Regions from separate parts of the Pantoea sp. SGAir0215 genome, predicted to be linked through region 1. Evidence: predicted binding sites of a transcription regulator. Region 1 holds the regulator's gene; each other region holds the start of a gene.
What was found. Region 1 encodes PurR, which represses purine synthesis genes. Its sites were predicted from a motif close to CANGCAAACGTTTGCNTG; they were not measured.

Region 1 (10,646 bases):
GAAAACAAACATGCCGGTCACGGCCTCGGTAACTAACCGTTACCGCCCATCAGCCTGCCTCCTGCAGGCTGATTCTTACTTCCCTCGCCCACATCTGCTGCAGAGAGTGCGCTTTTTTGGCATACTACGCGCTGCCCTTTTTCTGCAATGAGATCCTGATGTCTGAATCGTCTTCCCCCAACGCACTCAATCAACGCTTTCGTGGTTTTTATCCTGTCGTGATCGATGTTGAAACGGCGGGCTTTAATGCGCAAACCGATGCGCTGCTGGAAGTCGCTGCCATCACCCTGAAAATGGATGATGAGGGTTGGCTTCATCACGACGAGACGCTGCATTTTCATGTGGAACCCTTTGTCGGTTCGCTCCTGCACCCGGAAGCGCTGGCGTTTACGGGCATCGATCCCACGAATCCTTTGCGCGGCGCAGTCAGCGAATATGAGGCCCTGCATGCCATTTTTAAAATGGTGCGAAAAGGCATCAAAGAGACCGGATGCAACCGCGCCATCATGGTCGCTCACAACGCCACGTTTGATCTGAACTTTATGAATGCGGCGGCGGAACGTGCGGGCCTGAAACGCAATCCCTTTCATCCCTTTGCGACCTTCGACACGGCCGCGCTGAGCGGACTGGTGCTGGGCCAGACCGTGTTGGCGAAAGCCTGCAAAGCCGCAGGAATGGCGTTCGACAGCAGTCAGGCGCACTCCGCGCTCTATGATACACAGCAAACGGCGACCTTATTTTGCGAGCTGGTTAACCGCTGGAAACGGCTGGGAGGCTGGCCGTTAGCTGTAACGGAAGCGTCGGCGACGGGTGGAGAAACAACCGAGTAACGCGCGTAAAAAAGGCCGACGAGGTCGGCCTTTTTCAGTTATTCCGCTTCTTTAAACTTCTCAGCGGTTTCTTTGATTAACGGCTGCAACTCGCCGCGCTGGAACATTTCAACAATAATGTCGCAGCCGCCGACCAGTTCGCCATCAACCCATAACTGCGGGAACGTGGGCCAGTTGGCGTATTTTGGCAGCTCTGCGCGAATATCCGGGTTCTGCAGAATATCCACGTAAGCAAAGCGCTCACCACAGGCAGACAACGCCTGGACCGCCTGCGCAGAGAAACCGCAGCTTGGCAGTTTCGGCGAACCTTTCATGTACAGCAGGATCGGGTTTTCTGCGATCTGGCGCTGAATTTTTTCTACAGTACTCATTATTGCCTTCCTTAATTCGTCACTTCGTGTTTCTTTATTGTAGCGACTTCACGCCAGGACTGAAAACGAGATTTTGGCTCGTCCGACGTTAAATCGCCATGTTTGCTAAGTAGGCTGGTCAGGCATTCGCAGGAAACTGTGACAAAGACTATGAATGTATTCATAATTTGCAATGAATTTGCTGCTATAAGAGACTGAAATTCCTGATTTATGCCTGATTTTTATCCAGGCCATCAATTAATAAAAAAAGGACTTACTCTTTTAAAAAAAACTGGACTAGAATGACTTCGGCGCTGATCGGTGATCAGATTTTTCTTAACTTTGTCAGAGACCTGTTTGATCTGACAGCTTAACCAGTAAACGGACTATGCGTTCAATCATTACGCTTCTTATTCTGGCTTTTGCGCAACTCTTCTTTAACATCGCTGCTGCATCCCCGCATGCGACGGTTAAGGCCAGCTTGCATAAGGTAGAGAAAAAAAGTGCGCGCGACGATGATCGGCGCAAACGACGCGCGGTTAAAGCCTCATCTAAAAAAAGTCGCACCTCCGCTGTTCAGAAAGTCAGTAAGACCACGAAAACCAGCAAAACGACCTCCCACACCACCACGCACAAAACGCTCGCTAAAACGACTGCCTCGCACAAGACGCTGAGCAAAAAAGTCGCCGCCAATACCGCCAGCAAAAAACGGTATGGTCATCAACGTGCTGCGAAGGCGTTAACGGCAGACAATACCGAAACCGGCACCATTAAAATGAGTAAAGCGCATCGCCAGCGTTACCAGAAAGCGCGTGAAACGGCGATGGCAAAACTGATGGGGCAACTTGGCAAGCGTTATCAGTGGGGAGGCAAATCGCCCCATACGGGTTTTGATTGCAGTGGCCTCGTATGGTACGCCTACAAAGACGTCGTGAAGTTTAAGATCCCCCGTACCGCTAACGAAATGTACCATCTGCGGGATGCAGCACCGGTCAACCGCGAATCCCTTGAAAAAGGCGATCTGGTTTTCTTCCGCATCAACGGGCGTGGAACCGCAGATCATGTCGGGGTTTACCTGGGCAACGGTAAATTCATTCAGTCACCGCGTACCGGTAAAGATATTCAAATCAGTGCGTTGAGCGAAGATTACTGGCAGCGCCATTATATTGGTGCGCGTCGCGTTATGACGCCAAAGACCGTTCGCTAAACGTCCTTCATACAAAAAAGCCGGGAAAGGCAACTTCCCGGCTTTTTTATTGCCCACCTCACCCCGATTGTGCAGCCGGGTGTTGCGGGCGAAAATGCCGCACCTGCCGGTGATACGGTCTGACAGACAGGACGTATCACCGGCAAGGCTGGACGCGCAGTCAGCGAGTCAGTCAGCCAGTCAGCCAGTCAGCCAGTCAGCCAGTCAGCCAGTCAGCCAGTCAGCCAGTCAGCCAGTCAGCCAGTCAGCCAGTATAGCCTCGCTGCAAACGAATGCGACTAGTGCAGAATAGCGGTGAAGCTAAACGCGATGATCATTAACAGTGCGGCTGCCGTCGTCATTAATGACAGTTTCAAATCGGTACTCATCCCCTCTCCTTTAACCCTGACGTTTGTAAGGTGAAAGCATTTTCACATACGCGTGGGTAAAAATCTCGTTTTATCCGCACAGCCTTGTTAGAATCCCCCCTTTGTTGCGCAACAGCGCGCAATATCGGTTGCGTCCGCGCCCTTTTCAGACGTTATTTCCTGCCCTGATGACTCAATACCGGACAGAAAAGCGATGTTTTTCGCAGAAATAACCGTCCGCTGACGCAAACGTTTAACAATATGCTTATCAATAATTTAGATAGGCCCGGGAGTTCGATTTACATGGCAACAATTAAAGATGTGGCGAAGCGTGCGGGCGTGTCCACCACGACCGTCTCACACGTCATCAATAAAACGCGCTTTGTCGCAGAAAATACCTGCGAAGCGGTGTGGGAAGCGATTCGGGAACTGCATTATTCTCCCAGCGCAGTCGCGCGTAGCCTGAAGGTGAATCACACCAAAACGCTGGGCCTGCTCGCCACGTCCAGTGAAGCGCCCTACTTTGCTGAAATTATCGAAGCCATTGAGAATCACTGCTTCGATAAAGGCTATACCCTGATTTTGGGCAACGCACATAATGACCTGCAAAAACAGCGCGCCTATCTGTCGATGATGGCGCAAAAGCGCGTTGACGGGCTTCTGGTGATGTGTTCAGAGTATCCGGATGATCTGCTGCAAATGCTGGAAGCGAACCGCAATATTCCGATGGTGGTGATGGACTGGGGCGAATCCCGTGCCGACTTTACCGATACCGTACTGGACAATGCTTTCCAGGGCGGTTATCTGGCAGGACGTTATTTGATTGAGCGTGGTCATCGCGATATTGGTGCCATTCCCGGCCAGATGGAGCGTAACACGGGAGGCGGTCGCCATGCCGGTTTCCTTAAGGCGCTGGAAGAAGCGGGTATTCAGCCACGTGCCGAATGGATTGTGCAGGGTGACTTTGAACCCGAATCTGGCTATCAGGCCATGCAGCAGATTCTGTCACAGAAGCAGCGCCCAAGCGCCGTATTCTGTGGGGGCGACATCATGGCGATGGGCGCAATCTGCGCGGCCGACGAAATGGGCCTGCGCGTGCCGCAGGATATCTCCGTCATTGGTTACGACAATGTGCGCAATGCGCGCTATTTCACTCCGGCACTGACCACGGTGCATCAACCTAAAGCCCAGTTGGGTGAGAAGGCGCTGGAGATGTTGTTAGATCGCATCACCAGTAAGCGGGAAGAGTCGCAGACGATTGAAGTCCACCCGACGCTTATTGAGCGACGCTCGGTGGGCTATGGTCCTTATCGCGATTATCGCCGTTAATCCTCGCTCAACCACTCCTGATTTAGCGTTTGCGCATCGCCCAGGTACTGGAGTAACCACCCCAGCGCCGGTGATGCGCGATCTTCCGCCCAGCTGACGCAGCAGGGACTTTCCGGAAACGCCTGCGGTAAGTTCAGCTCTGCCATCTCGCCGCTGTCCAGTAAGGGCCGCGCTAAATGGCCCGGTATCATCGCGACACACAAACCGGCGCGCACACAGTCCAGACCGGTTTGCCAGTCCGGGACCACCAGCCGGCGTTGGTTATCCAGCGCCCAGGTCATACGACGCGGTAACGCGCGCGACGTATCTTCCAGCACCAGTGAAGGCCAGTTGCGCAACGCCTCATCACCCAGCGTAGCAACCTGCGTCAGAGGGTGCTGACGCGCCACCACGCAACGCCAGTTCAGGGTGCCCATATCGCGAAAGGCGAAACGCCCCCCCACCGGAATCGCCTGTGTCGCACCTATCGCCACATCCACTCGCCCGTCTGCCAGCGCATCCCAGACGCCGTTAAAGACCTCATAGCTGATGTGCAACTCCATGTCGGGAAAATGGCGGTAAAAATCCCTGACAAACTGCCGGGTCCGCTGCGGTTTGACGATGCAGTCGACGGCAATACCAATCTGACCGCGCCAGCCGTTGGCGAGCTGTTGACACTGACGTCGTGTGGCATCCATTTTTTTGATAACGCTGCGCCCTTCCCGCACAAAATGCTCGCCCGCCGGGGTGAGAATCACCTCCCGGTGCTGGCGTTCAAACAGCGGCACAGCCAGCCAGGTTTCCAGCTGGCGAACGGTATAGCTGATGGCAGAAGGCACACGGTGCAGTTCCTGGGCGGCCGCGCTAAAGCTGCCACCGCGTGCGACCGCATCCACCACTTCCAGCGCATATTCAGACCACATAATTTGCCTTCAAAATTTTTAACAGCAACAGGCAAATTTTACCGTTTCACAGCGTGAAGTACAGCTTTTACACTGCCCCGCGTTTATTCTGCAACTGATGAGAACCCGATGTCCGCTTCAAAAGGCTTTATTCCCTATCTTGCCGTGCTCAGTATGCTGGGCTTTCTGGCAACCGATATGTACCTGCCCGCCTTCGGCGCTATGCAGCAAAGTTTTAGCACGTCAGCCGGGATGATCAGCGCCAGCATGAGCCTGTTTCTGGCCGGTTTTGCCTGTGGTCAACTGGTCTGGGGTCCCTTATCTGATCGGTTGGGGCGTAAGCCGGTGCTGCTGGCAGGCCTCGTCCTGTTTGCTCTGGGCTGTGCGGGTATGTTGTGGGTAGATAATGTGATCCTGATGCTGGTACTGCGTTTTGTACAGGCTATCGGCGTGTGCGCGGCGGCCGTCAGCTGGCAGGCGCTGGTCGTCGATCGCTATCCTCAGTCACAGGCCAATAAAGTCTTTGCTACCATTATGCCGCTCGTCGCGCTGTCTCCCGCCCTGGCGCCGTTACTGGGCGCCTGGCTGATCGGCCATTTTCACTGGCGCGCCATTTTTGCGGTGCTGACAGGAATTGCTGTGGCGCTCATCCTGGTCACGCTGCGCCTGCCTTCGCCGCAAAAAAAGCAACGTTCCCCTGCTCCGCAGCCTGGGTTTCTGACGCTGCTGCGCGCACGTGCCTACAGCGGTAACGTACTGATGTATTCCGCCTGCTCAGCCAGTTTTTTTGCATGGCTGACGGGTTCGCCGTTTATCCTGGCTGATATTGGTCTGTCTCCTGCGGATATCGGGCTCAGTTATATTCCCCAAACCATCGCCTTTTTAATCGGCGGGTTTGGCTGCCGTGCGCTGCTCAACCGGTTTTCTGGCGCAACGCTGCTGCCGTGGCTGCTCGGCGTCTATAGCCTGAGTGTCGGGGCGCTGTTTGCCGTCGCGCTTTCGGGAAGCCCGTCACTCACGGCGTTACTGGTGCCGTTCTGCGGCATGGCGCTGGCAAATGGCGCGATTTATCCGATTGTGGTGTCCAGTGCGCTGCTGCCCTTCCCAAATGCCACCGGGAAAGCGGCGGCATTGCAGAACACGCTTCAGCTCGGACTCTGTTTTGCCGCCAGCCTTGCGGTGTCCGCAGGCTTGATCCAGGCTCTGTTTACGACCACGCTAATTATGATGGTGACGATTGGTCTGGCATGGATGGGCTATCAGTTACAGCGCCGCGCCGGCGCACAAACTGATATTGCCTCATCTGCACATCCCTGCCAGGATAATCACTGAGGCAACGATTTGCGTGTTACCCGTTTTCACTGACTGAATCAGGGTCTGCCAGTGTGCCTCCTCTGCCAGACCCACTCGCACTGTCATCATAATAAAAATGTTTCACACAGCCTTCAGGCTGTGACGGCATCTGTGTGAGCAACGCTGCATGGATACCGACGTTTTCTCTTCTCTGTACCCTTTTTGTTGTCTGGCGCAAGGCGTCATCTGTGACTTTTCTCATAATCCTGAGAAACAGCTCCTGCTTTTTCTCAGGTTCTGACGGTTCTGGTGATGGAGTGGCTATGAGTTCATCATGTGTAGAAGAAGTAGGCATCGAACGTAACCATTGGTATCGCATCGTTCAGGAGTTACTGCAAAAAGCCGATATTGAAATTAACGGTTCGCGGCCCTGGGATATTCAGGTCAAACACCCCGATTTTTTCAAACGCGTTCTGCAGAAAGGATCCCTGGGCCTGGGCGAGAGTTATATGGATGGCTGGTGGGAATGCGAGCGGCTGGATATGTTTTTTCATCGGGCGCTGAAGCATAAACTCGACGAGCAACTGCCGCATCATATTCAGGACATCCTGCGTATTGCGCTGGCGCGTCTGGTGAACCTGCAATCCAAAAAGCGGGCCTGGCAGGTGGGTAAAGCCCACTACGATTTAGGCAACGATCTCTTCAGCCTGATGCTGGATCCTTACATGCAGTATTCCTGCGCGTACTGGAAAGACGCCACCACGCTTGAGGCGGCGCAGGAAGCCAAACTCGATATGATTTGCCGCAAGCTGCAACTCAAACCGGGAATGCGCCTGCTGGATATCGGCTGCGGCTGGGGCGGCCTGGCGGCCTTTGCCGCCAGAAATTATGGCGTGAGCGTTCAGGGCGTAACCATCTCGGCAGAGCAACAAAAACTGGCTCAACAGCGCTGTGAGGGGCTGGATGTCCAAATCCTGTTGCAGGACTACCGCGATCTCGATCAGCAGTTTGATCGCATTGTGTCCGTGGGCATGTTTGAACATGTCGGGCCTAAAAATTATCCCACCTATTTTGCTACGGTCGATCGCAACCTGAAGCCTGACGGGATTTTCCTGCTTCACACAATAGGCGCGATCAAAACGGATATGCACGTCGATCCCTGGATTGGCAAATATATCTTTCCGAACGGCTGCCTGCCCTCTTTGCGCCATATCGCCGACGTCAGCGAACCCCATTTTATTATGGAAGACTGGCATAACTTTGGCGCGGACTATGACACGACATTGATGGCCTGGCACGAACGCTTCTTACATGCCTGGCCGCAGCTTGCCGGGCGCTATGACGAACGCTTTCGCCGCATGTTCACGTACTATCTGAATGCCTGCGCGGGTGCGTTTCGCGCCCGCGAGATTCAGTTATGGCAGGTGGTGTTTAGCCGTGGCATAGAGGGGGGATTGCGCGTAGCACGGTAACAGGACGCGCTGCGGTTTGGCGCCGCGCATTGCCCGAACCGGCTCAGGTCGGTTGGCTGAGATGCCCGGGCGACGGCGCGTCAGCGGTTTCCCGATAAAAAAGCAGCCCTGTCATCAGGGCTGCTTTTTTTGCAATACCCGCATGCGGATGACAACAAGATTGTTGCCAGGCGGGCCTTATTCGTGATCGGCTTCCGGCTGATCGGCCTGCTCCGCAAGCGCCTTCACGGCAGCGGCTTCACGCTGCGCCAGCACGCGCTCTACCGTATCCACAATGGCCTGTGTATGGGGATCGATTTCAATGTTGACCCGATCGCCAAAGGTTTTGGCACCCAGGGTGGTGCGCTCCAGCGTTTCAGGAATCAAATGGACGCAGAACTTCGTTTTTGTCACATCACCCACAGTCAGACTGATGCCATCAATGCCGACAAATCCTTTGTGCAGGATGTATTTCATCTGCAGAGGATCCTGAATCCTGAACCACACTTCGCGGTTGTTTTCAGAGCGGATAATTTTGCAAATTTCTGCCGTGGTCATGATATGGCCCGACATCAGGTGTCCGCCAATCTCATCACTGAATTTGGCCGCGCGTTCAATATTCACCACGTCGCCCTGGCGCAAGTCGCCCAGATTGGTCACGCGTAAGGTTTCTTTGATCAGGTCAAAACTCACCAAATCACCGTTAATCTCGGTAACGGTCAGGCAACAGCCGTTATGGGCCACGGATGCGCCAAGTGCCAGTCCTGGCACCAGTTCAGCGGGAAGCCGGACAACATGAGTACGGAATAAACCTTTATCTTCAATGGACACGATTTCTGCGGTGCCCTGCACAATACCGGTAAACATAATCTTTGCCTCTGTGAAGTTTGCCTCCAGTTTATCACAGGCGCGCTTAACTTTTAGATTTCAACGTGCTGAGAGATGCGCAACCGCAAAGCGTGACAAAGATTGGAGAAATCGGCTGCGGCAGTTACACTAGTGCCGACTTCGCCTGAAGTCGTCCTCATTTCCTTATTAATCACACAAGTCAGGTGTTTACGTGCAGAAGTATTTAACAGAAGCGCGTCAATTGCTGGCCCTCGCGATTCCCGTTATCCTGGCTCAGGTGGCGCAAACCGCGATGGGATTTGTAGATACCATTATGGCCGGCGCCGTCAGCGCCACGGATATGGCCGCCGTCGCTGTTGGCACGTCCATTTGGCTTCCCGCCATCCTGTTTGGTCATGGTGTTTTACTGGCATTGACGCCGACCATTGCGCAACTTAATGGTTCAGGTCGCCGCGAGCGCATCGCTGAACAGATTCGTCAGGGGTTTTGGCTGGCGTTTTTTCTCTCATTGCTCATTATGCTGGTCCTCTGGAACGCGGGCTATTTTATTCGCTCGATGCACGATATCGATCCGCTGCTGGCTGAAAAAGCGGAAGGTTATCTGCATGCCCTGCTGTTTGGCGCGCCGGGTTACCTGTTTTTTCAGGTGATGCGTAACCAGTGCGAAGGGCTGTCTAAAACCAAGCCCGGCATGGTGCTGGGCTTTCTGGGATTGATGCTCAACATTCCGCTCAACTATGTCTTTATCTATGGGCATTTTGGTATGCCCGCGTTGGGCGGTGTGGGCTGTGGCGTCGCCACCGCCTCCGTTTACTGGGCGATGTTTATCTGTATGCGCTTTTGGGTGCGGCGCATGCGCAGCATGCAGGATATCCGGCCTGAACAGCGCTGGTCATCGCCCTCGGCCGCCATTCTGAAACGTCTGGCCGGTCTGGGCCTGCCTGTCGCCCTGGCGCTGTTTTTTGAAGTGACCCTGTTTGCCGTGGTGGCGCTGTTAGTCTCCCCGCTGGGCATTGTGAATGTGGCTGGTCACCAGATTGCCCTGAACTTCAGCTCGCTGATGTTCGTGCTGCCGCTGTCACTGGGCGTCGCGACAACCATTCGCGTGGGCTATCGCCTGGGTCAGGGATCAACCGAACAGGCGCGCGTGTCCGCCTGGACCGCGCAGGGCGTGGGCGTGAGTATGGCCGTGCTTACGGCGATCTTTACGGTGACCTTCCGCCATCACATTGCGCAGCTCTATAACGATAACCCCGACGTAGTGACGCTGGCTGCTCAACTGATGATGCTGGCCGCCATTTACCAGATTTCGGATTCCATTCAGGTGATTGGCAGCGGTATCCTGCGCGGTTACAAAGACACAAGGTCTATTTTCTTTATAACCTTTATCGCCTACTGGCTACTGGGGCTGCCTTCAGGGTATATCCTGGCGTTGACCGACTGGGTGGTGCCGCGCATGGGCCCGGCAGGATTCTGGTGTGGGTTTATTGTCGGCCTGACCTCAGCCGCCGTCATGATGCTGTGGCGGGTTCGGCGTTTGCAGCAACTCCCGGCCGCGTTAATCCTTTCGCGCGCATCGCGTTAAAAGCAGAACGGGCCGTAACAGGCCCGTTACGTTCAAAAAAACGACGCTTCGCACAGATGATGTTCATTCATTTGCAATTTTGCGTTTTTCCCCTTGCCAGCCTTCTGCGCTGTCGTTAATATTCGTCCCCGCTGTCGCCCTGACAGCATGTTGCGCTCTTAGCTCAGTTGGTTAGAGCACCACCTTGACATGGTGGGGGTCGATGGTTCGAGTCCATTAGAGCGCACCAAGTGCGTCCGTAGCTCAGTTGGTTAGAGCACCACCTTGACATGGTGGGGGTCGGTGGTTCGAGTCCACTCGGACGCACCAAATTTATTTTGCGCTCTTAGCTCAGTTGGTTAGAGCACCACCTTGACATGGTGGGGGTCGATGGTTCGAGTCCATTAGAGCGCACCACTCTTTTACTTCCTTTCTTCACTTGCGCAACAACCCATTTCTTGATTTACATTGCCTTTACGTACTGTTTTTCGATTGGTTTTCGCATACTTAGTGATTATACTGGCCGCGTTGTTTACTTGAAAGGT
Region 2 (10,646 bases), 1.7 Mb from region 1:
CTTTTTAGGCATCAGATTAAGTACCAGAACTTTAAGTGGGCGGATCTCCTGAACACTGGCGCGCGACGACGTCATCACGAAGACATTTTCGTTACGTAAAAAATTCACTGCCGGTAATTCATCGGGAACCCTGATTGGCATGACTTAATCACCTCTTGTAACCATATATACGTTTAGACATCCAGACAGCCAAAGATAACGGCTCTTTTGCTAAATGTCGAGTCTGCATATCGACAGGTGAAAAAGTTTCAAGGCACTGTTACAGCCCGCACTGGCGGGTCAGAGACAGGCTTTACCTTGTGCGGGCTTTCTGGAACCAGACGGTGGCAAAAAACCGTAACGCCGCAAAATACGCTGTGCCTCATCAGTATGGAGGAAGGCGGCAAGCGGCATGGCGGAGGGTGAAAGAGTGGCCCAGCCGTATTGCGCCCGTACGTTGTAAGCAGGGGGAATATTAAGCACCAGCAGGGACTGGTGATGCCTCAGGCGGGGCGCATAACTGGCATAGCCAATAAAGAGTTCAGCGTAGCCTTCATCAATGAGCCACTGGGCTGCCAGTCTGCCAACAGGAACAGGCAGACTGTCCGGGCCACCAACCAGGGCGTTTGCTTTGTTCCGGATTCGGCTGCCCTGACCGGGATATCGCTGCTCAATGTTTTCGAATAACTGCCACGTGTAATCCCCTGAGGGATCGTACAGGGGCGTTGAGGTTGCCAGCCGTAAATCATCACGTTGCAGTAATGACAGCCAGTCGTCTTCTGCAGAGACATCCTCCCGCCTGGCAGTCAGACACAGCCTGTTATCGATGAAATGACCGGTGTCCTCTGCCAGACCTTGTCGCGACAGGCTTGTGGGATGCTGCAGGTTGGCCGAAACAAACATGTCACCGACTTCACCCTGTTCGATGCGCTGACGCAGTAAACCAGCCGGGCCATAGTGTGTTTGTGTCGTTATGCCGTATTCCGCGCTGAACGCGGCAACCAGTACCGGCCACACATCGCGCAGACTACCGGCCGCCAGAATCTGGAGAGGTTTCATGATAGGCGGTCCGGTAAAAGCGGCGATACCAGCGGTCGGCCCGCTGCTGCATATCCACATCGCGAAATTTGTCAGGATAGAGTTTTTTCGCCATCCACAGTTCACCTAACCCTATGGCTTCTGGCATCGGATAGCCCCATGCCTTGGCATAGTCAGGCATCAACCAGACACGGTGATGTTTGACAGCATCAATGGTCTGCCAGAACGGATCGTGCTGAATCGCCTGAACAACCTGCGGATAGCGGTTCTGCACAAAAATTACCTGCGGATTCCAGACCACCACCTGTTCCATGCTGACCTGCCTGAAACCCTGAATAGTCGATGCTGCCACGTTCAGTGCGCCAGCATGGGCCATCATCAGCCCCGTATATTTCCCGGCACCGTATGTCGTCAGACTGGGATTGGCCATATAGGCGCGTACACGCTGCTGTTCAGGGAGATCGTGGAGACGATCAGTCACCTCTTTACGCCCCGCAAAGGCTGCTGAGATGAGAGCTTTGGCCTGCTGCTGCCTGTTCACCACCTCACCTATCAGGGTGATGCCTTCCTTTATCCCGGGATCGTAGGCCTTATCTTCATTTTGCATACTGGGATTAATTTCGCCCTGCTGCCCGGCGTCATCGTGACGCAGTGAAATCGCCAGTACAGGAATGCCCAGTGCGGAGATCTGGTCAATCATCTCTTTCGGCGCATAGTTGGTGACGAATACCACCTGTGGATGCAGTGCAATTAGCTTTTCCAGATCAACATGGGTCAAATCACCCAGCATTGCTTTATGCGTCAGCTCAGGCACCAGCGTTGCGTAATTGTCCCCTAACTGCTGTTTCCAGTTAGCCAGTATCCCTACGATTTTATCTGTCGCATTTAACTGCACCAGAAGATTCAGCGTCTGGTGCTGAAGCACAACTACGCGATCAACCCGATCCGGGATTGTAACGTTACGACCAAGCTGATCGGTCACGATGCGGCTGGCGTAGCTGTTCCATGCGGTAAAGATAAGTAAGCCTGTAAAGACGAGGTGATTCGGTCTGATTTTCAATGAAGGTCCCCTGTAGCGTAATGTATTTGATTATATAGCGATGCACCGCGACAAGGTAAACAGTGGATGCGCCTGTCGTTGTCGCGGGTCTGCGTGGCAGGGATGACTGTCGGTGTCGTGGCATTTTCGATGCAGGGCGCGCCTGACAGACAGCGCCAGCCCATTGGTTCGGTTTGCTGACCTTGAAATGCGCGTATGCCCTGACATCGCTCTGCATGCTGATATCCACTTAAGAGGGCATGTTTTTAGCTGAGACAAACTACAAAAGATGAGAATAAATCGGCAGGATTAGTGCGTACTCAGCAAATACGCTTTATCCTGGTGCATTTAACCTGTTTACTCATGATTAGGGCCTGAAAATGTCAGTTCAAAATAACGTCCCCATTGTTGAAATATGTTATTTCCGTATTAAATCCCTACACAGTTAACCTGATGATATTCACTTTTACACACTGCAATTAATCTTATCAGCTTGATATTAATTAGAGCACACGACGTTAATTTTAGATCGCGTTCCTTTTGCTAATTTGATTTTAACGGAGCCAGACAGACTCCTTCATCAACCGGAATCAAGGGGTAATGTTATGAAAATCAATAAAGTATCATCAGCCGCTGCGGCTGTAGCATTGACACTGATGTCTTTTGGTTGTTTCGCCGCAGAAACGGTCTCTGCCACCTCGTTAACGCTGGATGGCGCGGTTTCTAAAATCGCCAGACAGGCTAAACAGCAGGGCGAGCATTTTAAAGTGATTAGTGCTGACACGAATAACTACGCACACGTCACCGCTGAATTATATAAATAATGTCAGTAAGTGAAATAAAAAGCCGGTTTTAAAACGCCTCCCGGCGCTTTAATTACCGGCTTTTCAAACTTTTTTATTCATATCTTACCGTGCCGACGTATATTTCCCTGCATTAACACGTAATTAAATCACCAGTATTTAGCCCCTGTACGTCCCATCTTTTCTTCCAGTAAAACGAATGCGCCCAAAGTCACGTTAAGCACAGACATAACCGTTTCTTGGATCACGGCAGGGGTGACGCGTTCGTTTGATTTACTGGTTTTGATATTGAAAGAGATCGGATGTCATAACGTCGGGATGATGGCAGGCTTACCCTGTTTCACGACATTATTTATATTCAGGAAAGGAGGCGGAAATACGTCATAAGCCATCGTTTCATCGCGTTGCTATAAACGGGATGAGAATGGGCTGACAGTCGACGGAGGGTTCCGGCATGATGGTTTCGCGCGCCCGGTCAGGCAGCAACAGAGATCTGTGAAGCCCGCAGAGGTCCGGCAGGCCATGCCCTCCCCGGACGACGGACGTAAAAAAGCCCCGTACTTCCGTACGGGGCTTCTTCACCTGATTGATGCCTGGCAGTTCCCTACTCTCGCATGGGGAGACCCCACACTACCATCGGCGCTACGGCGTTTCACTTCTGAGTTCGGCATGGGGTCAGGTGGGACCACCGCGCTACAGCCGCCAGGCAGATTCTGTCTGCCGCACCGCCCCCTCGGGCCGCACGGCGTTATCCGGTAAACAAGGCTGAAAATTCTTCTGTCTCTCAACCCAAAACGCCTCTGGCGTTGTAAGGTTAAGCCTCACGGGTCATTAGTACCGGTAAGCTCAACGCATCGCTGCGCTTACACACCCGGCCTATCAACGTCGTCGTCTTCAACGTCCCTTCAGGAGACTTAAAGTCTCAGGGAGAACTCATCTCGGGGCAAGTTTCGTGCTTAGATGCTTTCAGCACTTATCTTTTCCGCACTTAGCTACCGGGCAGTGCCACTGGCGTGACAACCCGGACACCAGCGGTGCGTTCACTCCGGTCCTCTCGTACTAGGAGCAACCCCCCTCAATTCTCCAGCGCCCACGGCAGATAGGGACCGAACTGTCTCACGACGTTCTAAACCCAGCTCGCGTACCACTTTAAACGGCGAACAGCCGTACCCTTGGGACCTACTTCAGCCCCAGGATGTGATGAGCCGACATCGAGGTGCCAAACACCGCCGTCGATATGAACTCTTGGGCGGTATCAGCCTGTTATCCCCGGAGTACCTTTTATCCGTTGAGCGATGGCCCTTCCATTCAGAACCACCGGATCACTATGACCTGCTTTCGCACCTGCTCGAGCCGTCACTCTCGCAGTCAAGCTGGCTTATGCCATTGCACTAACCTCCTGATGTCCGACCAGGATTAGCCAACCTTCGTGCTCCTCCGTTACGCTTTGGGAGGAGACCGCCCCAGTCAAACTACCCACCAGACACTGTCCGCAGCCCGGATCACGGGCCCACGTTAGAACACCAAACATTAAAGGGTGGTATTTCAAGGACGGCTCCACGCAGACTGGCGTCCACGCTTCAAAGCCTCCCACCTATCCTACACATCAAGGCTCAGTGTTCAGTGTCAAGCTGTAGTAAAGGTTCACGGGGTCTTTCCGTCTTGCCGCGGGTACACTGCATCTTCACAGCGATTTCAATTTCACTGAGTCTCGGGTGGAGACAGCCTGGCCATCATTACGCCATTCGTGCAGGTCGGAACTTACCCGACAAGGAATTTCGCTACCTTAGGACCGTTATAGTTACGGCCGCCGTTTACCGGGGCTTCGATCAAGAGCTTCTCCTTACGGATAACCCCATCAATTAACCTTCCGGCACCGGGCAGGCGTCACACCGTATACGTCCACTTTCGTGTTTGCACAGTGCTGTGTTTTTAATAAACAGTTGCAGCCAGCTGGTATCTTCGACTGGCCTCGGCTCCGGGAGCAAGTCCCCTCACCTACGCGCCAGCGTGCCTTCTCCCGAAGTTACGGCACCATTTTGCCTAGTTCCTTCACCCGAGTTCTCTCAAGCGCCTGGGTATTCTCTACCTGACCACCTGTGTCGGTTTGGGGTACGATTTCGTGTTACCTGATGCTTAGAGGCTTTTCCTGGAAGCAGGGCATTTATCACTTCAGCACCGTAGTGCCTCGTCGTCACGCCTCAGTGTAAAGTGCACCGGATTTGCCTGGCGCACACACCTACACGCTTAAACCGGGACAACCGTCGCCCGGCCGATATAGCCTTCTCCGTCCCCCCTTCGCAGTAACACCAAGTACAGGAATATTAACCTGTTTCCCATCGACTACGCCTTTCGGCCTCGCCTTAGGGGTCGACTCACCCTGCTCCGATTAACGTTGAACAGGAACCCTTGGTCTTCCGGCGACAAGGTTTTTCACCTTGTTTATCGTTACTTATGTCAGCATTCGCACTTCTGATACCTCCAGCATGCCTCACAGCACACCTTCAGCGGCTTACAGAACGCTCCCCTACCCAGCAACGCTTGCGCGTCGCTGCCGCAGCTTCGGTGCATGGTTTAGCCCCGTTACATCTTCCGCGCAGGCCGACTCGACCAGTGAGCTATTACGCTTTCTTTAAATGATGGCTGCTTCTAAGCCAACATCCTGGCTGTCTGTGCCTTCCCACATCGTTTCCCACTTAACCATGACTTTGGGACCTTAGCTGGCGGTCTGGGTTGTTTCCCTCTTCACGACGGACGTTAGCACCCGCCGTGTGTCTCCCGTGATAACATTCTCCGGTATTCGCAGTTTGCATCGGGTTGGTAAGCCGGGATGGCCCCCTAGCCGAAACAGTGCTCTACCCCCGGAGATGAGTTCACGAGGCGCTACCTAAATAGCTTTCGGGGAGAACCAGCTATCTCCCGGTTTGATTGGCCTTTCACCCCCAGCCACAGGTCATCCGCTAATTTTTCAACATTAGTCGGTTCGGTCCTCCAGTTAGTGTTACCCAACCTTCAACCTGCCCATGGCTAGATCACCGGGTTTCGGGTCTATACCCTGCAACTTAACGCCCAGTTAAGACTCGGTTTCCCTGCGGCTCCCCTATACGGTTAACCTTGCTACAGAATATAAGTCGCTGACCCATTATACAAAAGGTACGCAGTCACACCACGAAGGTGCTCCCACTGCTTGTACGTACACGGTTTCAGGTTCTGTTTCACTCCCCTCGCCGGGGTTCTTTTCGCCTTTCCCTCACGGTACTGGTTCACTATCGGTCAGTCAGGAGTATTTAGCCTTGGAGGATGGTCCCCCCATATTCAGACAGGATACCACGTGTCCCGCCTTACTCATCGAACTCACAGCCTGTGCACCTTTGTGTACGGGAGTATCACCCTGTACCCTGCGACTTTCCAGACGCTTCCACTGATGCACAAGCTGATGCAGGTTCTGGGCTCCTCCCCGTTCGCTCGCCGCTACTGGGGGAATCTCGGTTGATTTCTTTTCCTCGGGGTACTTAGATGTTTCAGTTCCCCCGGTTCGCCTCATGCCGCTATGTATTCACTGCATGATAGTGTGACGAATCACACTGGGTTTCCCCATTCGGGTATCGCCGGTTGTAGCGGTTCATATCACCTTACCGGCGCTTATCGCAGATTAGCACGCCCTTCATCGCCTCTGACTGCCAGGGCATCCACCGTGTACGCTTGGTCGCTTAACCTCACAACCCACAGGCGTTTATCTGTTTACCGTAACGGCTGCGCGTAAAGAATGCATCGTTGCGCGGTGCTCGCCATGCTCACGTACTTCAGTACGCTCCGCTGGCTGTGCGCCGACGCGCCTTGCTTTCTTTACTGCTCGCGCGCTACTGCATAACAGTTGCTTGTAAGCTGTAAGCTTTTGAGAGACCCGAACGCATCGTGCTGTGTTCCTTATTACGGAGGAACACGACGTGCGTCGTTTCAAATTTTCAGCTTGTTCCGGATTGTTAAAGAGCAAATATCTCAAACGTGACCCTGAGGCCAGTTTTGAGATACTTCGTGGAGACACCTTTCACCTGTCACCAAGCAAGTGGCGTCCCCTAGGGGATTCGAACCCCTGTTGCCGCCGTGAAAGGGCGGAGTCCTAACCGCTAGACGAAGGGGACACGTACGTGTGTCTCGGCTTCGCAGCCGTCTTGCTTCTTCAGCTTTCTATCAGACAATCTGTGTGAGCACTTCGCACGAAGGTATCTTCAGGTAAGGAGGTGATCCAACCGCAGGTTCCCCTACGGTTACCTTGTTACGACTTCACCCCAGTCATGAATCACAAAGTGGTAAGCGCCCTCCCGGAGGTTAAGCTACCTACTTCTTTTGCAACCCACTCCCATGGTGTGACGGGCGGTGTGTACAAGGCCCGGGAACGTATTCACCGTGGCATTCTGATCCACGATTACTAGCGATTCCGACTTCACGGAGTCGAGTTGCAGACTCCGATCCGGACTACGACGCACTTTATGAGGTCCGCTTGCTCTCGCGAGGTCGCTTCTCTTTGTATGCGCCATTGTAGCACGTGTGTAGCCCTACTCGTAAGGGCCATGATGACTTGACGTCATCCCCACCTTCCTCCGGTTTATCACCGGCAGTCTCCTTTGAGTTCCCGACCGAATCGCTGGCAACAAAGGATAAGGGTTGCGCTCGTTGCGGGACTTAACCCAACATTTCACAACACGAGCTGACGACAGCCATGCAGCACCTGTCTCAGCGTTCCCGAAGGCACCAATCCATCTCTGGAAAGTTCGCTGGATGTCAAGAGTAGGTAAGGTTCTTCGCGTTGCATCGAATTAAACCACATGCTCCACCGCTTGTGCGGGCCCCCGTCAATTCATTTGAGTTTTAACCTTGCGGCCGTACTCCCCAGGCGGTCGACTTAACGCGTTAGCTCCGGAAGCCACTCCTCAAGGGAACAACCTCCAAGTCGACATCGTTTACGGCGTGGACTACCAGGGTATCTAATCCTGTTTGCTCCCCACGCTTTCGCACCTGAGCGTCAGTCTTCGTCCAGGGGGCCGCCTTCGCCACCGGTATTCCTCCAGATCTCTACGCATTTCACCGCTACACCTGGAATTCTACCCCCCTCTACGAGACTCAAGCCTGCCAGTTTCAAATGCAGTTCCCAGGTTAAGCCCGGGGATTTCACATCTGACTTAACAGACCGCCTGCGTGCGCTTTACGCCCAGTAATTCCGATTAACGCTTGCACCCTCCGTATTACCGCGGCTGCTGGCACGGAGTTAGCCGGTGCTTCTTCTGCGGGTAACGTCAATTGCTGAGGTTATTAACCTCAACACCTTCCTCCCCGCTGAAAGTACTTTACAACCCGAAGGCCTTCTTCATACACGCGGCATGGCTGCATCAGGCTTGCGCCCATTGTGCAATATTCCCCACTGCTGCCTCCCGTAGGAGTCTGGACCGTGTCTCAGTTCCAGTGTGGCTGGTCATCCTCTCAGACCAGCTAGGGATCGTCGCCTAGGTGGGCCGTTACCCCGCCTACAAGCTAATCCCATCTGGGCACATCCGATGGTGTGAGGCCCGAAGGTCCCCCACTTTGGTCTTGCGACGTTATGCGGTATTAGCTACCGTTTCCAGTAGTTATCCCCCTCCATCGGGCAGTTTCCCAGACATTACTCACCCGTCCGCCACTCGTCACCCGAGGAGCAAGCTCCTCTGTGCTACCGTCCGACTTGCATGTGTTAGGCCTGCCGCCAGCGTTCAATCTGAGCCATGATCAAACTCTTCAATTTAAAGTTTGATTTGCTGCAACCAGTGCAGCGATGCTCAAGGAAAACGTCGTAATGAATTTCAATACGTGTTCACTCTTAAGACTTGATATTTTTTTGCGTCCGGAGACGCGGATATCAATCCTGCGAGTGCCCACACAGATTGTCTGATAAATTGTTAAAGAGCAGTGCAACCAGCGGGTTAACCGTCTGTTGCGAGGTGGCGTATATTACGCTTTCCTCCTTCAGAGTCAACCTCTTTTTCAGAAGTTTTTCTCCGGCGGCTCAGTTGCCTGACCCTCTCAACACCGCATTCCGTAAGCCGTTGTGCCGTGTCGATGGAGGCGCATTATAGGGAGTTCTCGCGGGCTGACAAGGGCTAAATTCAATAAAAATGACTGTTCGCTGCATTCCACAGCAAAAGCCCGCCTTATACGCAGTTACACACAAAGTTATCCACATTCCTGTTACGTACAAATTTAGACGAGCATCACGCAAACGTTTTCGCTACAATGCCCCCGCAACGCTATGGATGCCCCTTTTCGGGGCGTTACCTGAAGTTTTCGCGTTTTCACTTTTCTATAAAGAGAAAGAAAGCTCGCAAACTTGATGTAACGCTCTTATTTACGCGAATCAAAGCCAAGGGATAAAACCACCATGCAACAACCTCGTCCTTTACGCCGCGCCCTGCTCAGTGTTTCTGATAAAGCCGGCATCCTCGAATTTGCTCAGGCACTCTCCCAACGTGGTGTTGAGCTGCTCTCTACAGGCGGCACCGCACGTCTGCTGGCAGAGGCAGGGCTCCCCGTCATCGAAGTGTCTGACTACACCGGTTTCCCGGAAATGATGGATGGACGCGTTAAAACGCTGCACCCGAAGGTCCATGGCGGCATTCTGGGACGTCGCGGACAAGATGATGCGGTAATGGCGCAGCACGCTATCAACCCTATCGATATGGTGGTCGTTAACCTTTATCCCTTTGCACAAACCGTCGCGAAACCAGACTGCTCACTGGAAGATGCCGTAGAGAACATTGATATTGGTGGCCCAACCATGGTGCGCTCGGCGGCCAAGAACCACAAAGATGTGGCGATTGTGGTAAAGAGCAGCGACTACCCGGCCATCATCGCCGAGCTGGACGCTAACCAAAACTCACTGACGCTGGAAACCCGTTTTGACCTGGCGATCAAAGCGTTTGAACACACCGCTGCGTACGACAGCATGATTGCCAACTACTTCGGTAGCATGGTTCCCGCCTACCATGGTGAAACTGAGCAGCCGGCAGGACGCTTCCCACGTACCCTCAATCTTAACTTCGTTAAAAAGCAGGATATGCGTTATGGCGAGAACAGCCATCAGGATGCCGCCTTCTATATAGAAGAAAATGTACAGGAGGCCTCTGTCGCTACCGCCGAGCAGGTGCAGGGCAAAGCACTGTCTTATAACAACATTGCGGATACCGATGCAGCACTGGAGTGCGTAAAAGAATTCGCTGAGCCCGCCTGCGTCATTGTAAAGCATGCTAATCCTTGCGGCGTGGCCGTCGGCGAGTCCATTCTGGCGGCTTACGAGCGCGCTTACCAGACCGATCCTACCTCTGCATTTGGCGGTATTATTGCGTTTAACCGTGAACTGGACGAGGCGACCGCACAGGCCATTATCAGCCGGCAGTTTGTTGAAGTGATCATCGCCCCTTCGGCGACCGAAGCGGCCCTGAAAATCACGGCGGCGAAACAAAACGTTCGTGTACTGGTATGTGGTGAATGGCAGGGCCGTGTCGCCGCGCTGGATTTCAAACGGGTGAATGGTGGTCTGCTGGTTCAGGATCGCGATCTCGGGATGGTCGATGCCAGCCAGTTGCGTGTCGTCAGCAAGCGTCAGCCTTCTGAACAGGAACTGCGTGATGCTCTGTTCTGCTGGAAAGTGGCTAAATTCGTTAAGTCCAACGCCATTGTCTATGCACGCGACAACATGACTATTGGCATAGGTGCGGGCCAGATGAGCCGCGTCTATTCTGCCAAAATTGCGGGCATCA
Region 3 (10,646 bases), 750 kb from region 1:
AACGTACGCGGTAATGTCATCATTCAGCGCGGCTACGAGCGCCTTGATACGGTAGGTGGCATAGGCGATGGACAGATCGCTCTGTTCCAGCGCTGCCGCCAACGGGATCAGGCTGCGTTGGGTTTCCAGTAACTGCTGCACGTTGTCACCCAACGCCCCCGATGCGGCCACGTTGCGCCATTGCGTCATCACCTGCTGCAACTGATCGATGACCGCGGTCGAGGAGGGCGTACGAATCGCAATATCCAGTAGCCTGCCGGTCTGCTGGCGCAAGGCGAAATCGGGTGCGCCGGTTCCGTTGCGGTGTGCCAGGTCATTAATGCGTTCCAGCAGCAGCTGTGACTGCCATAACCCGCTGAGCACAAGATTGCGCTGCAAATGACGTTCATGGCCTTTACGCAGCAACAGACTCACAGACTGCTCAAGCATCAGACTGCGTGCACGCAGTCGGGCCACGCGTTCAGGCTCGCGTGCAGCCAGCGGCGTACTGGCCAGCAGGGCGAGTGAATGTTGCAGGGCCTGCTGATTCTGCTGCAGTCGTCGCGATTCGCTCTGATATTCCAGCGCGCCCACGACCTGAGATAACCGCACGGCGGTGATGGCGACATTCGCGGTATTGCGCGCCAGCGCCAGGCTGCCGTTCATATCGGCCAGCGTCTGAGCCTGAGCCTGTTCCTGAAGGCTTCCGGCATGGCGAAAGCTGGTAATGGCCACCACGCTCACCATCAGGGTGACGCACACAACTAATAAATGCGACAGCAACAGGCGACCGCGCGCCCCGACCTGCCACGGCAAACTGCGTTGCATCAATACGCTCTCCGGCCATGCGACGATAGGGCGAGTATAAAAGTGAGTGCGAAGCGGAATATGACAAATATGAATGGCCGCTGACATTATCCATTTATCTTCTCCTGCTTAACTCGCGGCTATCCATAATCAGCAGGAGCGGGGCGATGACAGCTAAGCCGATACTTGAAATGCGTCAGATCACCCGGCGTTTTGGCCACTTCTACGCACTGAAAGGCGTTGACCTGACCGTTTATCCTGGCGAGGTGCATGCGCTGATGGGGGAAAATGGCGCGGGCAAAAGCACCCTGATGAAGATTCTGGCGGGGGCCTATACGGCCACCAGCGGCGAGGTGTTGATCAACGGTGAGCCGTATCCGCTTAAAGGACCGAAAGCGGCATTAGCGGCCGGGATTACGCTGATCTATCAGGAAATCAACCTTGCTCCGAATCTCACCGTGGCAGAAAACATCTTTCTGGGAAGCGAAATCACCCGTGCTGGCATGGTCAGGCGTCACCAGATGGCCCGTGAAGCGCAGCAGGTTATTAACCACTTAGGCGCGCAGTTCAGCGCAACGGACAAAGTCAGCAGGCTGAGCATTGCCGAGCAGCAACAGGTGGAGATTGCGCGCGCCCTGCATCGCAACAGCCGTATTCTGGTGATGGATGAGCCCACCGCCGCCTTATCCAGCCGCGAAACTGAACAACTCTTTGCCCTGATCAAACGGCTGCGCAGCCAGGGAATGGCGATTATCTACATCAGTCATCGCATGGCGGAAGTGTATGAGCTGTCGGATCGCGTCAGCGTACTGCGCGACGGGCAGTACGTCGGCAGTCTGACGCGCGACAACCTTAACGCCAGCGAGCTGGTGCGCATGATGGTGGGACGCCCACTCAGCGATCTGTTCAATAAAGACCGCACCATTCCTCGCGGCGAGGTGCGTCTGGCTCTGCACAATCTGTCCGATGGCGGCAAGGTACAGCCCTGTAGCCTTAACGTACGGGCAGGCGAAATTGTCGGCATGGCCGGCCTGGTTGGTGCGGGACGCAGCGAACTGGCCCAGCTGATTTTTGGCGTGCACCGGCTTCAGCAGGGTGAAATCTGGGTGGACGGCCAGAAGGTAGAGATTCACTCCCCAAGAGAAGCGATTGCGCACGGCATTGGCTTTCTGACCGAGAACCGCAAAGAGCAGGGATTATTCCTCGAAATGGCTGCACAGGAAAACATCGTGATGGCCACGCTGGAACGGGATGCGCAGTACGGCATGCTGAACCGCCGTCAAGCCAGAAAGATCGCCAGCGAGGCGATTGCCGCGCTCAATATCCGGGTTCCCCACGCGCTGGTGCGGGCAGGAGGCCTGTCCGGTGGCAACCAACAGAAGCTGCTGATTTCCCGCTGGATTGCCATTGGTCCGCGCATTCTCATCCTGGATGAGCCGACGCGCGGCGTGGACGTCGGGGCCAAAAGCGAGATTTACCGCATGATGCAGGATATGGCGCGGCAGGGCGTGGCCATTCTGATGATCTCCAGTGAATTACCGGAAGTGGTCGGCATGAGTGACCGGGTTTATGTGATGCATGAAGGCACTATCGCAGGGGAACTGGCAGGTAACGAGATCGGTCAGGAAAACATCATGACGCTGGCAACCGGTGCGTATAGCGCATCACCGCTTGAAGTATGAGGATAAAACCATGACACAAACGGCACGGATTCATCCACCCACGGTCAGACGAGCCCTGATGGGCGACATCATGCAGACCGTCGGCATTTTACCCATTTTGATTTTAATCGTGGCGGTCTTCGGCGTTGTCACACCCAATTTCTTTACCGAAGCCAATTTACTGAATATTACGCGCCAGGCGTCCATCAACATTGTACTGGCCGCAGGCATGACGTTTGTCATTCTTACCGGCGGTATCGATTTATCTGTCGGCTCAATGCTGGGCACGACGGCGGTGGTGGCGTTGCTCACTTCGCTGGATCCGATGCTGGCCTCGCTCACGATTCCGATGGCGCTGGGAGCCGGGCTGGCGATGGGCCTGTTTAACGGCATTCTGGTGGCCTGGGCCGGGCTTCCGCCGTTTATCGTGACGCTGGGCACCTATACCGCACTGCGCGGAGCCGCCTATCTGCTGGCGAACGGCACCACGGTCATCAACGCCGATATCAATTTCGAGTGGATAGGCAATGGCTATCTGGGGCCGGTACCGTGGCTGATTGTTATTGCGTTCGCGGTGATTGCGCTTAGCTGGTTCATCCTGCGCCGCACCACGCTGGGCGTTCACATCTACGCCGTAGGCGGCAATATCCAGGCAGCCCGTCTGACCGGGATCAAAGTCGGGCTGGTACTGCTGTTCGTTTACGGGATGAGCGGCTTACTGTCCGGCCTGGGCGGACTGATGAGCGCTTCACGTCTCTACAGCGCCAACGGCAATCTGGGCATGGGTTACGAGCTGGATGCCATTGCGGCGGTCATTCTGGGTGGCACCAGTTTTGTGGGGGGAATCGGCACCATTACCGGCACGCTGATTGGCGCACTGATTATTGCCACGCTGAACAACGGCATGACATTGATGGGCGTTTCTTATTTCTGGCAGCTGGTGATTAAAGGTGCCGTGATCATCATCGCCGTGCTGATCGACAAATATCGCACGCGTCATCATGTGGGCTGATGTCCCCTATGCAGAGAGTACACAACGCGCCATTCAGCAGTTGGCCGATAAATAACAGCAGGAGAAGATCTATGCGTTTTAATCCGATTGTAACCGGGTTGCTGGCGGCAACGCTGCTCAGCGCCGGTATGGCTCAGGCAAAAGAACTGAAATCGATTGGCGTGACGGTGGGCGATCTGGCTAACCCGTTCTTCGTGCAAATCACCAAGGGCGCAGAGATGAAGGCGCGCCAGCTGGCTGGCGATAACGTCAAGGTGACGCTGGTGTCGAGTGGCTACGATCTCGGACAGCAGGTAGGGCAGATAGATAACTTCATCGCCGCTAAAGTCGACATGATTATCCTGAATGCCGCGGACTCAAAAGGGATCGCGCCCGCAGTGAAACGCGCACGGGATGCCGGTATTGTGGTGGTGGCTGTCGACGTCGCCGCCGACGGTGCCAACGCGACGATCACCTCGGATAACACTCAGGCCGGTGAAATGGCCTGTAAATATATCGCTGACCGTCTGAAAGACAAAGGCAACGTCGTCATTATCAACGGGCCGCCGGTCTCGGCGGTGCAAAACCGCGTGGAAGGCTGTATGACGGCGCTGAAACGCCATCCTGACATCAAACTGCTTTCTTCTAATCAGAACGCCAAAGGCAGCCGTGAAGGCGGCCTGGAAGTGATGACCGGCCTGCTGTCGGCCAACCCGAAAATCGATGCCGTGTTCGCGATTAACGATCCAACCGCAATTGGCGCGGATTTAGCGGCGAAACAGGCACAGCGTAACGAGTTCTTCATTGTCGGAGTGGACGGCTCACCGGACGGCGAAGAAGCGCTGAAGCGTAAGAACTCGCTCTTTGCCGCCACGCCCGCTCAGGATCCTCAGGTGATGGCCGCGAAAGCCGTCGAAATCGGTTACGACATCCTGCAGGGAAAACCCGCACCGGATAAACCCGTGCTGATCCCGGTGAAGCTGATCGACCGTAATAATGTCGGCAGCTACAAAGGCTGGACCGTGAAATAAACCAGCAGGCGGCATCGCAGGGTGCCGCCTTAACGGGAGAGCGGAAGATGAAACGCGCCGACGTGAACAGACATTTGCAATATACGCGAGACTTTTTCACCCGTCAGGACGTCCCACTGCCGTCCTGGGCCGATTACGGTCTCCGGCAGTGGCGTCAGCAACAGGAGGACATCACTGAAATCGTTGCCTTACGCCTGGGCTGGGATCTGACCAGTTTTGGTGGCGACGATTTTCTGCAAACCGGCCTGACGTTATTCACACTCCGCAACGGCTCGCCGCACGGAACGCCCTGGCACAAACCTTATGCAGAAAAAGTGATGCACGTGCGTGAAGGGCAGGTAACGCCGATGCATTACCATCCGCGCAAGATGGAAGACATTATTAATCGCGGCGGCGGCAACCTGATTGTCGAGCTGTATAACCGTGAAGGCCATGACAAAGCCGCCACGCCGGTGACGGTTTCCCTGGACGGCATCCGGCAAACCCATGCGGCGGGTTCGCAGATCAGGCTTTCCCCTGGTGAAAGTGTCACGCTCGTCGCGGGCGTCTGGCACAGCTTCTGGGGCGAAAACGGCTTTGGTGACGTGCTGGTGGGGGAAGTCTCCATGCCCAACGATGATGACAACGACAACGTCTTCCTGACGCCGCTGGCGCGTTTCAACGACCTTGACGAGGATGAGGAACCCCAGAGGCTGCTTTGTAACGACTATTCCCGCTGGCTCACCTTGAGGAGTGAATGATGGCTTTGATTTCTCTGGCACAGGGGCTGGCGCATGCCCAGCAACAGGGTTATGCGCTGGGCGCGTTTAATGTCCTGGACAGCCATTTCCTGCGTGCGCTGTTTGATGCGGCAGAGCGACAGCGCTCGCCGTTTATTATCAACATTGCCGAAGTGCATTTTAAGTACGTCACGCTCGATCAGATCGCTGAGGCGATCCGTTTTGAAGCCGCGAAGCATACTGTTCCGGTGGTGCTGAACCTGGATCATGGCTTGCACTTTGAGGCGGTGATGCAGGCGATTCGTCTCGGGTTCACCTCGGTGATGTTTGATGGTTCGACCCTGAGCTATGAAGAGAACATTCGCCAGACGCGGGAAGTGGTTCGCGCCGCACATGCCGTCGGCGTTTCCGTTGAGGCAGAGCTGGGCGCAGTCGGGGGTGATGAAGGCGGCGCACTGTTTGGGGAAGCGGACAGCGAGAAATTTACCGATCCGCGACTGGCCGCTGAATTTGTGCGCGAAACCGGCATTGATACGCTGGCGGTCGCCATTGGTAATGCGCACGGCAAATACAAAGGGGAACCCAAACTGGATTTTGACCGGCTGGCGGCGATTCGTCAGCAAACCGGTGTACCGCTGGTGCTGCACGGCGGGTCGGGCATCAGCGACGCGGATTTCCGTCGGGCAATCTCACTCGGTATTCACAAAATTAACTTTTATACCGGCATGTCTCAGGCGGCCCTTGACGCGGTGGAACGCAGCCTGGCCTCGCGCAATACCCGTTATGATGAGTTCGCAGAGTTACTAATGGCGGTGGAAAAGGCGATTTGTGAAACCGTTATGCAGCAGATGAACATTTTCGGCAGCACAGGCCAGGCGTAAATGGCAACGCGAAGCGGCATTCTGGCCGCAGGTGTCATGCTGGTGGATTATGTGCATCGCATCAGCCACTGGCCGGAACAGGGCTGGCTGACCGAAATACAGCACAGCGAAAAGGCCGCAGGTGGCGCGCCGCTCAATGTCCTGCTCACGCTGTCACGCATGCAGTGCGCACTGCCGCTGGCGGCGATTGGCCTGCTCGGCAATGACGCCGATGGCGATTTTCTGCTGGCTATGATGAAAGCGGCGCAGATTGACTACCGGTTAGTGCAGCGCACCGACGACAAGCCTACAGCGATGACCCAGGTGATGACGACCCCGGACGGACAACGGACTTTTTTCTTTTCACCCGGCGCCAACAGCTTACTGGACAGACCGCACTTCGCCGCCGTCGATGACGCACAGCGCATCTTTCATCTGGGGTATTTGCTGCTACTGGAAACGCTGGACGGCGTGGACAGCGAATTTGGTACCCGCAGCGCCCGGTTGCTGGCACACATGCAGCAGCGGGGCTATTTCACGTCCCTGGATCTGGCTTCCCGCGCGGGCGATTACCGCCCTCAGGTGCTGCCCGCCTTACGCTGGCTGGATTATCTGGTGATTAATGAACTGGAAGCGCAGGCGTTATCAGGCGTGCTGTTACGTGATGGCCGCGGCATTCAGCCGCCCGCCGCTTTTGCCCGTGCCGCGCAGTGGCTGGCGGAGCAGGGCGTGCGTCAGCGTGTTGTCATTCATGCGCCCGAGGGCGCATGGGGACGTGAAGCGGACGGCGAAGGTGTCTGGCAGCCCGCCTGGCAGCTGGCACCCGACGCCATTGTGGGCAGCGTCGGAGCGGGTGATGCGTTTTGTGCGGGCGTGCTGTTTGCCAGCCATGAAGGCGAGGATATGGTCTCGACGCTGAAACTGGCCCATACCTGCGCCTGTTTTAATCTGCGTGCCGCCAATGCGACAGACGGCATTCGCCCCTTGCGCGACATGCGTGAATGGATGGCTCAGGCGGTTTGTGTGGAAAGTCCCAGCCCTTCAGGTTTGACCACATCGGCAGAAAAAACATAGCCCAGCCCGCGGATAGTGCGGATCAGGCCGGGCTGATGCGGATTGGCTTCAATTTTACGGCGTAACCGCATGATCAGCACATCGATCGTGCGGTCAAAGACATCCATCGTCTCGCTGTGGGTCAGTTCTAATAACTGATCGCGCGTCAGGACCTTGCGTGCATGCCGTACCATGGCGCGTAACAAAGTATATTCCCCCTGCGTCAGAGGAACCGTTTCGCGTTGAGGATTGAGTAACTGGCAGCGTGCTTCATCAAGCACCCAGCCATTGAAGCGCCAGCCTGACTGCGCGTCATCACTGGTTGCGGCACGTCCGCTACGTCTGAGGGCGGCGCGTGCGCGGGCCACGACCACGCGGGGATTGAACGGTTTAGCAATATAGTCGTCCGCGCCCATCTCCAGACCCACGACCATCTCCGATTCCGAACCCATGCCGGTCAGCATGATTACGAGGATATCAGGCCGTTGACGCTGCAACTGCTGGAGCACCAGCAATCCATTGGTATCAGGCAACATCATATCCAACATTACCAGCGCGATGTCCGGGTGAGCACTGACCATCGCCAGCGCCTCTTTACCCTGATGACAACGATAAACCCGTAAAGCATGTTCACTGAGCGCGTCCTGCAACAGATCGCAGACCGCAGGATCATCATCCACCACCAGAACTGCTGGCTTCATTGTGTGACCTCAATGTTACTAAAGAGTTAATTTCGAGTTTACACATTCCCCTTTTGCCTGCAGGTTAATGCGGCTGAAACGTGACCAGCGTCGCCTCACAAAGTGTTGAAGCGTGCGTCAGCACCCTTTTTCCGCCTTTTCGGCATTGAAAGGAAAACGTTTGCGCATTTAGGGGGCAATGCACCATAATCGCGCCCTGATTCGGTTCAGAATTCTCTTAAGGCTCGTTTGCGCTTATTCAGGTAATCGATTGCGTGTCGGACTGGCACAGCAATTGCTTAAGCCTTAGCAATTGCTCACATGACAAAGGAAAGCAACCCCGGTTTTTAGCAGGCCTGCAACGGCGCGGGCCAGCCGTCGGCATTACCACAAACAGCATGATAATAACTTTGGCAAGAGAGCACGTACCTGAGTGACGTCTCTATCATCGAGAGATAATGATGTTAGAAAAACTATTTAAATTAAAAGCGCACAACACAACGGTTCGCACCGAAATCATCGCCGGGATCACGACCTTTCTGGCAATGGCTTATATCCTGTTCGTTAACCCCAGTATTTTAGGGGCGACCGGCATGGACAAAGGTGCGGTCTTCGTCGCGACCTGTCTGGCGGCAGCAATTGGTTCTGTGTTGATGGGACTGATTGCCAACTATCCTATCGCCCTGGCACCGGGAATGGGCCTGAATGCCTTCTTCACGTATACCGTTGTGCTGCACATGGGCTACACCTGGCAGATTGCGCTGGGCGCGGTATTCCTGTCTGCGGTTATCTTCTTTGCGTTATCAATCTTTAAAATTCGCGAATGGATTATCAAAAGCATTCCGTTGCCGTTGCGTGCGGGGATTGCCGCCGGTATTGGTCTGTTCCTGGCGATTATCGCGCTGGAAGGGGCGGGAATCGTCGTCGACAATCCGGCCACGCTGGTAGGAATTGGTGATTTGACCAAGCCTGGACCACTGATGGCGATGTTAGGTTTTATCATCATCGTCGTGCTGGAGGCGCGCCGTGTGACGGGCGCGGTTTTGATTGGCATTCTGATCATTACCTTTATCTCCATGGGAATTGGCCTGACGCCGTTTGGCGGCGTATTTTCTGCCCCGCCGTCCATCGCCCCGACGTTTATGCATCTGGATATCGCGGGTGCGTTTAACGTGGGTTTGATTAGCGTGATTTTTGCGTTCCTGTTCGTCGACGTGTTTGATAACACGGGAACGCTGCTGGGCGTGACCAAACGTGCCGGGCTGGCTGACGAAGAGGGCAACGTGCCTAAAATGGGGCGCGCGCTTGTGGCGGACAGTGCGGCGGCGCTGTTTGGTTCTCTGCTGGGAACGTCCACGACCACCAGCTATGTCGAATCGGCTGCAGGCGTCAGCGCCGGTGGCCGTACCGGATTAACGGCTGTGGTGGTGGCGGTGCTGTTTTTACTGGCGCTGTTCTTTTCACCCCTGGCTTCCAGCGTGCCGGTTTACGCCACGGCACCCGCACTGCTCTTTGTAGCTGTGCTGATGACCTCAGGCCTGGCCGAGATCGACTGGAAAGACATTACTACTGCGGCTCCTGTTACGGTGACGGCCCTGACCATGCCATTAACGTATTCCATTGCAAACGGTATCGCTTTCGGCTTTATCACCTGGACCGTGGTGAAACTGCTGAGTGGACGGACGAAAGAAATTAATGCGGCGCTGATTATTCTTTCCCTGCTGTTTGTCATTAAGCTCGGCTGGTTGAGTGCATAATTAACTTCACCGTTACAGCATATTTAATATGCTGTAACGATTTTAGCGTTATATTTCGCGTCGATGCATCACCAGGCTGCCTCAGCTTTTTCAATCGTTGTGCATTCTCTTCCAAAATGAATATGAACTGCCTTTTCTTCACGCCTTTCACCTCTTACTCTCCGACAACACCTTCTGAATAAGGCGGCACGCTGGTTTTATTTTGCGTTCTTATTCAATCAGGTAATGTTTATTGTGCGGGACTTTGCTTCAATAACGTCGAAGCAGGTCGTGAATAACGTTAACGGATGCATGTAATCCGCCTGTCAGGGACCGATAATGGGCAACCTTTGTATAAAACGGGATCGCCGAAAGCCAAACGTAATCGACCGTCATTGCGGGACGGGAGGCAAAACAATGGAAAATTTTGAAAAGCGCTTTGAGCGACTGGAGCAAGACAGCCATCAGATGAAAATTGATCTGGCGCTGTTCAGTGGGCGCGCGACGGCATTTGCGACAAAAACTGATCTTGAAATACTGCGCTCAGAGCAAACGCTGTTTCACGTTGAAATGCTTCAGCGATTCACTGGCCTGGAAGAAAATGTAGGACACGTCGCGAGTCAGTTTGCCGGTATTGAGAACAGGCAGGATCGTATTGACAGCAAAATTTTTGAAATCAATAAGGTATTAGTCGACGTTACTAACCGGTTTAACAGCATTGACGCCACCTTCTCGGTTGTCATAGCGAAATTTGATGATACTGACAGCCGATTTGATGGGACAGATAAGCGGCTGGACGGACTTGGCTGTCGGTTCGAGGGTGTGGACAAGCGGCTAGACGGAATCGACTATCGCCTTGATGGCATTGATAAACGACTCGACGGAATGGATCGTCGCTTCGACAAGGTGGATCAGCGATTCGACAAGGTGGATGAGCAATTCGATAAGCTGGATGCGCGATTTGAAAGCCTGAATAATCGCCTTATCTGGACATTTATGGTCCCGGCTATTCTGGCTGTGTTTGCCTGGTTTATAAATACTGCCGTACTGAACGCAGCCTGATTCAGCAGAAACGGAGAAGGGATGACGGCATTAATGTGAAAGAGACTCACCCTTAATACCGTCTTTG

Region 2: a site for PurR is predicted at 9,103-9,120, ahead of purH (bifunctional phosphoribosylaminoimidazolecarboxamide formyltransferase/IMP cyclohydrolase). Genes of this name have one in related genera too.
Region 3: a site for PurR is predicted at 7,952-7,969, ahead of C1N64_RS15235 (NCS2 family permease). Genes of this name have one in related genera too.

The regions. Positions count from the first base shown of each region.
Region 1 is NZ_CP028031.1:2,504,124-2,514,769, reverse strand. Features, by position in the region: gene gloA (lactoylglutathione lyase) at 1-36, shown strand, start outside; gene rnt (ribonuclease T) at 159-830, shown strand; gene C1N64_RS11805 (Grx4 family monothiol glutaredoxin) at 869-1,204, opposite strand; gene C1N64_RS11800 (C40 family peptidase) at 1,569-2,387, shown strand; gene C1N64_RS11795 (cytochrome bd-I oxidase subunit CydH) at 2,666-2,755, opposite strand; gene purR (HTH-type transcriptional repressor PurR) at 3,038-4,063, shown strand; gene punR (DNA-binding transcriptional activator PunR) at 4,060-4,965, opposite strand; gene punC (purine nucleoside transporter PunC) at 5,074-6,276, shown strand; gene cfa (cyclopropane fatty acyl phospholipid synthase) at 6,561-7,709, shown strand; gene C1N64_RS11770 (riboflavin synthase) at 7,887-8,555, opposite strand; gene C1N64_RS11765 (MATE family efflux transporter) at 8,749-10,122, shown strand; tRNA gene C1N64_RS11760 (tRNA-Val) at 10,275-10,351, shown strand; tRNA gene C1N64_RS11755 (tRNA-Val) at 10,355-10,431, shown strand; tRNA gene C1N64_RS11750 (tRNA-Val) at 10,442-10,518, shown strand.
Region 2 is NZ_CP028031.1:842,382-853,027, reverse strand. Features, by position in the region: gene metA (homoserine O-acetyltransferase MetA) at 1-141, opposite strand, end outside; gene C1N64_RS04100 (substrate-binding domain-containing protein) at 280-1,038, opposite strand; gene C1N64_RS04095 (ABC transporter substrate-binding protein) at 1,007-2,077, opposite strand; gene C1N64_RS04090 (YdgH/BhsA/McbA-like domain containing protein) at 2,662-2,880, shown strand; rRNA gene rrf (5S ribosomal RNA) at 3,451-3,566, opposite strand; rRNA gene C1N64_RS04080 (23S ribosomal RNA) at 3,670-6,575, opposite strand; tRNA gene C1N64_RS04075 (tRNA-Glu) at 6,927-7,001, opposite strand; rRNA gene C1N64_RS04070 (16S ribosomal RNA) at 7,094-8,635, opposite strand; gene purH (bifunctional phosphoribosylaminoimidazolecarboxamide formyltransferase/IMP cyclohydrolase) at 9,269-10,646, shown strand, end outside.
Region 3 is NZ_CP028031.1:3,254,285-3,264,930, reverse strand. Features, by position in the region: gene C1N64_RS15275 (ATP-binding protein) at 1-807, opposite strand, end outside; gene C1N64_RS15270 (sugar ABC transporter ATP-binding protein) at 954-2,468, shown strand; gene C1N64_RS15265 (ABC transporter permease subunit) at 2,479-3,459, shown strand; gene C1N64_RS15260 (ABC transporter substrate-binding protein) at 3,531-4,469, shown strand; gene C1N64_RS15255 (D-lyxose/D-mannose isomerase) at 4,517-5,209, shown strand; gene C1N64_RS15250 (ketose 1,6-bisphosphate aldolase) at 5,209-6,069, shown strand; gene C1N64_RS15245 (carbohydrate kinase family protein) at 6,070-7,122, shown strand; gene C1N64_RS15240 (response regulator) at 7,059-7,802, opposite strand; gene C1N64_RS15235 (NCS2 family permease) at 8,240-9,538, shown strand; gene C1N64_RS15230 (hypothetical protein) at 9,935-10,579, shown strand.